Bremerella alba: one gene and its partner. The main gene of each other region encodes a partner of the protein of the gene in region 2 in a complex. Links are inferred from orthologs where the notes say so. Each region holds a gene or a part of one and is shown on either strand. Other genes may lie near its edges. The genes, in order: rpsJ and nusB.

Evidence for each region.
Region 1: the proteins of nusB (region 2) and rpsJ are in contact, whole or in part, in a solved structure (PDB 3D3B), measured with the Escherichia coli proteins. The link is inferred for Bremerella alba from one-to-one orthologs.

Annotation. Positions count from the first base shown.
Region 1 is NZ_JABRWO010000004.1:25,510-28,824, forward strand. What follows is about bases 170-3,162. They hold rpsJ (30S ribosomal protein S10), read right to left. Parts: upstream 1,829-3,162; coding sequence 1,511-1,828; downstream 170-1,510. Other genes in these bases: rplD (50S ribosomal protein L4), read right to left, coding at 170-657; rplC (50S ribosomal protein L3), read right to left, coding at 708-1,364; HOV93_RS07810 (hypothetical protein), read left to right, coding at 2,193-2,462; fusA (elongation factor G), read right to left, coding at 2,482-3,162. Also shown: more of rplD, read right to left, coding at 25-169; more of fusA, read right to left, coding at 3,163-3,315. UniProt on the Escherichia coli protein: Involved in the binding of tRNA to the ribosomes. Part of the processive rRNA transcription and antitermination complex (rrnTAC). The complex forms an RNA-chaperone ring around the RNA exit tunnel of RNA polymerase (RNAP).
Region 2 is NZ_JABRWO010000012.1:136,376-139,466, reverse strand. What follows is about bases 76-2,844. They hold nusB (transcription antitermination factor NusB), read left to right. Parts: upstream 76-1,131; coding sequence 1,132-1,557; downstream 1,558-2,844. Other genes in these bases: HOV93_RS20240 (hypothetical protein), read left to right, coding at 2,676-2,844; ftsY (signal recognition particle-docking protein FtsY), read left to right, coding at 1,655-2,647; ribH (6,7-dimethyl-8-ribityllumazine synthase), read left to right, coding at 547-1,029; rho (transcription termination factor Rho), read left to right, coding at 76-351. In the rest of the region: more of rho, read left to right, coding at 1-75; more of HOV93_RS20240, read left to right, coding at 2,845-3,091. UniProt on the Escherichia coli protein: Part of the processive rRNA transcription and antitermination complex (rrnTAC). The complex forms an RNA-chaperone ring around the RNA exit tunnel of RNA polymerase (RNAP).

The DNA of each region.
Region 1 (3,315 bases), on a different replicon or contig from region 2:
GCCAAGCCAATCGGCTGCCAGCGACTACTCGCCCTTATCGCTTTTACGCAGCGAATCTAGGGCAGCCTTCGTGATGACTAGCTTCCGCGGACGCAATACAGAGTAGGCATTCAGTTCAGCAACGGGAGTTACGGAAACGCCTTCGATGTTTCGTGCACTGCGAAAGAAAATCGGGTCGTGCTTCTCTAATGCAATCCCGATCTTTTGACCGTAAATGCCGAGGGCCTTCAAAGCACCTGCAACGCTCTTGGTCTTAATTTCATCTTGAGCCAGGTCATCAACGACAACCACTTGCTCGCCTTGGATCTTGCTGGCGATCGCCATTCGAGTCGCGATCTTCAATGCCTTCTTATTCAACCGATACGAGTAATCGCGAGGGCGAATCGCAAAAATCTGACCACCACCACGGCGAATACCACTTCGCTTGGAACCGGCACGTGCGTTACCGGTACCTTTCTGGCGATACATCTTCTTTGTCGAACCAGCCACTTCGGCGCGAGTCTTCGTGCGGTGCGTACCCTGGCGAAGATTCGCCTGGTACATCACAACGGCGTCGTGCATCAACTGCTTGTTGATCGACGGAGCAATTTCAGCCGGGTCAAGCTCGTACTTGCCGACTTCCTTTCCGCTCTTGTCAAAAATTGGCAAACTGACCATAGGACTATTCTTTCACGCGTTGACGCGACTTATGACTTCAAGGCTCGCCGTTAGCGAACCATATTTGTTTCACGAACGATCACGTATCCGCCATTGGGACCCGGAACGGCACCATTGACCAGGATCACGCCGTTTTCTTCGTCAACATTGACCACCTTCAGATTACGAATGGTAACCTGGGCATTTCCGTACTGGCCGCTCATCTTCAGGCCTTTGAACGTACGGCTTGGATAGGCACTGCAGCCGGTACCGCCCGAGTGACGATGAACCTTCTTCACACCGTGAGTAGCACGTTGACCGGCGAAGTTATGTCGCTTCATCACACCGGCATAGCCGCGACCGCGGCTTGTGGCGATGACATCGACAGACACGGCTTCAGCGAGAACGCCGACGCCGATCTCTTGACCAACTTCAGCACCTTCGATCGAGCCGCGAAGTTCACGAACGAATCGCTTCGGCTCGCAACCTGCTTTAGCGGAAGGCTCACCACCGGCGGCGGCAAGTCGCTTCGATCGCTTGCTTGAGAGAGGAGCAACATGACCACGTTCACTACGAATCGCTAGGCGGCGAGGCTTGTCGCCGTAACCGAGCTGAATTGCCTCATAGCCATCGCGTTCCAGGGTTCGCACCTGAAGCACGTGACAGGGACCTGCCTGTACAACCGTAACCGGGATAACGTTCCCAGACTCTGTATAGATCTGGGTCATCCCGACCTTACGGCCGAGTATGCCTTTTGCCATGATTCGTCGCCTTGTAGTCCGTTGCTCGCTTCGCTGGACCAGCCAAACAGGCCGATTACCATCCGAAGCTTCCAGCCATCCAAAGACTCTTTAAAACGGGCTGTGTGATTAAACTATCGAGTTGTTGCCTTGATCTTGATATCGACACCAGCTGGCAGGTTCAGCTTATTGAGCGACTCAATCGTCTTGGCGGTAGCCTGGACGATGTCGATCAGACGCTTATGCGTCCGTACTTCAAACTGCTGACGTGCCTTCTTGTCGATATGCGGACCCGACAGAACGGTATAACGCTCAATTCGAGTCGGCAACGGAATAGGACCATGCACTTCCGAATGGGTCCGCTTCGCCGTGTCGACGATGTCGAGAGCACTCTGATCCAAGATCGAGTGATCGTAAGCTTCCATCCGAATGCGAATAATTTCTTTGGCCACGTGCCTGATCCCTATTAACTGCTTCCCGGTAACCCGGGGTTGTATTTTCTTTTCGCTCCCTGGTCGCTCTTTGAGCTAACTGGGAAACAGATGATATTAAAAATCTAACGTGCTTTCGTCAATGGGCTCCGGTTTGGATTTCGAACCTTTTTCGAAGGGTTGTCTCGAATAGCATAAAAACCTCTGCTTTAGGGCCGTTAAACGCCTCTTCTCGGATCGCAGCGAGGGCCAGTACATGGGAACAGCCTGTCGGATTTTCGGAACTCATGGCTTTGATTCGTGGCTTTTCGGCCGGAACCGTCATAATGCACTTTGCGAATTCTCGTCTTTCACTTATTTCCTAGTCCGACAAAGGCCATCAGGTGTGTCGCGTTCTAACCGATTGCAAATTAGCCTAAAGGGCCTTTTGTTAGCTATCCTGACCCTTTCCGCAGGCCTAGCGATCCTTCGAGCGACGAAATACGACCTTCATCAGTTCGTTGGCGTGACCGCGACCATTGCCGGAGTAGGTGCAATTCTATTTCTGGCGGCCCTGTACTCCCTCGACCTGATCGGCATCACAACGTGGGCCATGCGAGTAAGGAGGAAACGAAACGACTCGAATTCTCGCCAAGACCCACCGCAGCCCGACTAGCCCACCTAGACCAGTCAGTCTACATAAACTGCTTGATCAGCTCAGGCGGTGCGGCAGCGTACTTTAGCGGCTCCATACTGCTCGATGCCCGGCCCTGACTCAGGCTTCGCATCGCACTGGAATAGCCAAATAGCTCGGCCAGCGGGGCGTGGGCCTCAATAATCGCGTCGCCAGAGCGGTTCTCTGTCTTAGCGATCTCGCCGCGCCGCTTCATGATGTCGCCGACGAAATCCCCCATATAATCCTCTGGCGTCGTGATCGTCAGCTTCATGATCGGCTCGAGCAAGGTCGGCACGGCCGCTTCCAGTCCCTTCTCGAACGCATCGCCTGCGGCAATTGCAAAGGCCGTTTCGGTTGACCCTACTTCCTCTACTTCCGCATCGAGGATCGTGATCTTGATATCTGCCAGCGGGAACCCGCCAATGATCCCACCGCCGACCGATCGACTGCGAAGCTCTTCCATGGCAGCCTCGACCAGATTAAACGGCACGCGTTCTGGCGGAATCTTGGGAATGATAATCACTGGCTGCTGCTGATTCGGCGAGTGTTCGACCTGGATCGTCAGCTTCGCGAACAACTGCTGCCCTTGAATGATCCGGTGACATTCACCAGTCACCTTGGCCGACTTGCCGATCGTTTCGCGGTAACTAACTCGCGGTTTATGCACTTTGACGTTGAGCTTGAAATCTCGCAATAGTCGATGGCGAATTACCTCCAGATGCAACTCGCCCATCCCGCTGATAATTGTTTGCCCAGTGTCCTTGTTTTCGTCTGCGGCGAATGTGGGATCCTGACGACGCATCATCAACAGCGTCTCGGAAAGCTTATCGCGATCAGCCGACGACTCTGGCTC
Region 2 (3,091 bases):
GCCCGAAAGGTCGAAGAGGGAGGTTCGCTAACGATCATTGCGACGGCGTTGGTCGACACCGGCAGCCGGATGGACGACGTGATCTTCGAGGAATTTAAAGGGACTGGTAACCAGGAAATTGTGCTCGATCGCCGCATGGTCGATCGTCGCATCTGGCCCGCCATCGACATCAACGCCAGCGGGACACGCCGCGAAGAGATGCTGATGGATCCCGAAGAATACCGTCGAGTCTGCATCCTCCGCCGGGTCGTCAACGAAATGAACCCGCCTGACGCGATGGAGTTCCTGCTCGGTCACATGAGCAAGAACAAGACCAACGCTGAATTTCTAATGAGTATGAATGTGCAGTAACACGCTTGCTGCATACCTCTATTAAAATGATGACTTCCTTTTCGCAGTGGCGCGAGAGGAAGTTGGAAAAAGGGTTTTCAGTTTTCAGTGGGGGAGAGCATTGCTGCTCTTCGCGCTTCAAAAGCTTCACTGGTTGAGGGATGTCACAAGTTCTCTCTTTTGCTGAAAACTGAACACTGAAACTGAAAACTACCGATGCCAAACATCTTCTCCGGAACCGATTATCTTCCGACCAACGATCGCGTAGCGATTGTCGTTTCGACCTATAACACCTCGATCACCGACAAATTACTGACCGGTTCGCTGCAAACGTTGGAGAGCCGTGGGATCAGCGAGGCTGACATCGACGTGGCCAAAGTCCCTGGTGCCTGGGAAATACCCTTGGCTGCCGCGGTGATGGCTCGCAGTGGAAAGTACACGGCCATTATCTGCTTAGGGTGTGTCATCCGAGGGGAAACGACGCACGACGTGCACATCAACACCCAGGTCAGCCAAACGCTGGGCAACTTGGCCTTGGAATGTGAAATTCCCGTTTCGTTTGGCCTGCTGACCTGTAATACAGTCGAACAAGCGATCAGCCGATCTGGGGGAGCTGTTGGCAATAAGGGTGTCGAAGCGGCAGAAGCAGCCCTGGAAATGATGGGACTTCTGCGAAATCTGCCTCAGTCGAAACCATGAACTGGTCACGCTCGCTATAATTCACAAATCTGGCCGGTGAAATTCCCACGGACACCCTGTCCCGGCAAGAAGTATTCGAGACGAGGCATTCTTTAGGTTCCCATGGCAAGACGTAGTCGAGCGCGAGAAGTAGTTCTTCAAATCCTTTATCAAGAGGATCTCAACCCCGATGCAGACCCGCGTCTGGCCGACGAGTTCCTGCGTGCGCGTTTGAAGAACGACGAAAACCTGATTGTATTTGGTCGTTATCTGCTGATCGGTACCCGCGAGCATCGTGGGAAGATCGACATGCAGTTGGAACGCTTCGCCGATAATTGGAGCCTCCGCCGGATGGCCGCCACCGATCGTAACTTATTGCGGCTGGGTGCATTCGAGATCATCTACTCCGATACGCCGGCCCGCGTCGCCATTAACGAAGCAGTCGAACTGGCCAAACGCTTCGGCGGCAAGCACAGTCCGCAGTTCGTCAACGGGCTGCTCGACCGAATTCTGAAAAGTATCCAGGCCGAAGGGATCGATCCTGCCTAGCCAGTGGAGGCAGACAATCGGCGGCGATTCCGCTACATTGGCGGTGGAACATTGGGCACTATCACCCCACCCAGGGGAAGAGGATTGATTCGTAGCGATGGGCATGTTCGGATTCGGTAAAAAGAAAGAAGACGCGGAAACGACCTCACCGGAAGACGCTCTGGAAAAGGAAGCAGGTTTCTTTGGGCGCTTGGGGCAAGGTCTCGAAAAGACGCGGCGGCTGCTCAACACCGACATCCGCGACCTCTTTAAAGCGGAAGGTAGCCTGGTCGACGAAGAGTTGCTCGACGATATCTTCGCTATCCTCATTCGTACCGACATGGGGGCCGGACCGGCCAACCAGATCAAGGATCGCATTGCACGCGACTTCCGCGGCCGTGTCGTCCATACCGAAGACATCCTAAAGAACATCCAGGACGAGCTCTCGGGGCTGATGCAGCAAGACCAAGAGCCGATCAAAATGGCCGCTGAAGGTCCGACGGTCATCTTGGTGGTTGGCGTCAATGGTGCTGGTAAAACCACTTCGATTGCAAAGTTAACACGCTGGTTCATCGATCAAGGTAACTCCGTAGTATTAGGTGCTGGGGATACGTTCCGGGCTGCGGCGTCAGAACAACTGTCGATTTGGGCCGAACGGCTCGGGGCCACGATCGTGCGTGGCGAGCCCGGCAGCGACCCGGCCAGCGTCGCGTTTCGTGCGGTCGATGAAGGGATCAATCAAAACGCGGACGTGGTCATCATCGATACGGCCGGTCGTCTACAAACGCAGAAGAACCTAATGACGCAACTCGATAAAATGCGACGCGTCATCGGCAAAAAAATCGAAGCGGCCCCGCACGAGGTCTTATTGGTGCTGGATGCGACCGCCGGTCAAAATGGTATCAGCCAGGCCAAAGGCTTCTCGGACGCCGCTCAGTGCACTGGCATCGTTCTGACCAAGCTCGACGGGACTGCCAAAGGTGGTGTTGTCGTGCCGATCCGCAAAGAGTTCGAGTTGCCGGTGAAGTTCATCGGGGTCGGCGAAAAGCCCGAAGACCTGACACGGTTCGATCCCGAAGCATTCTGTAACGCCTTGTTTGCGGCGCCCTAACTGGATTGGACTGTGCGAGAGTCATCTGATGCACATCGACCTGAAAGATGATCGTCGGACCTCTCGCTTGAGTCTTGTCCACCTCTTTCTGTGGATGGCAGTCGCGGGTTTGTTGGTTTTTCGGACGATCGTTCCTTTTAGTACTGAAGTGCTGCTGGCGATTGTCATCGACTCGGCCGCAATTACGGCGGGTCTGGTGGCGATTTACCAGGCGACACGCGATGCGGAATGGGTGGATGCCCACCCAGGGCATTGGTTGGCAATGGTGGTCCTGTGGCTGTATGTCGATCATTGGCTGGTCGAGCCAGATTTACTCAAACGGGCGCCACGCTATGAAGAACTGGTCTATACGCTTTCTTACCTAGGTGCTGCACTCCTTTTGCTGTTCGGCATGCTGTTGGGTGATTGGGGCAGGCTATGGAAGGTTGCGTTGGGCGCCCATGC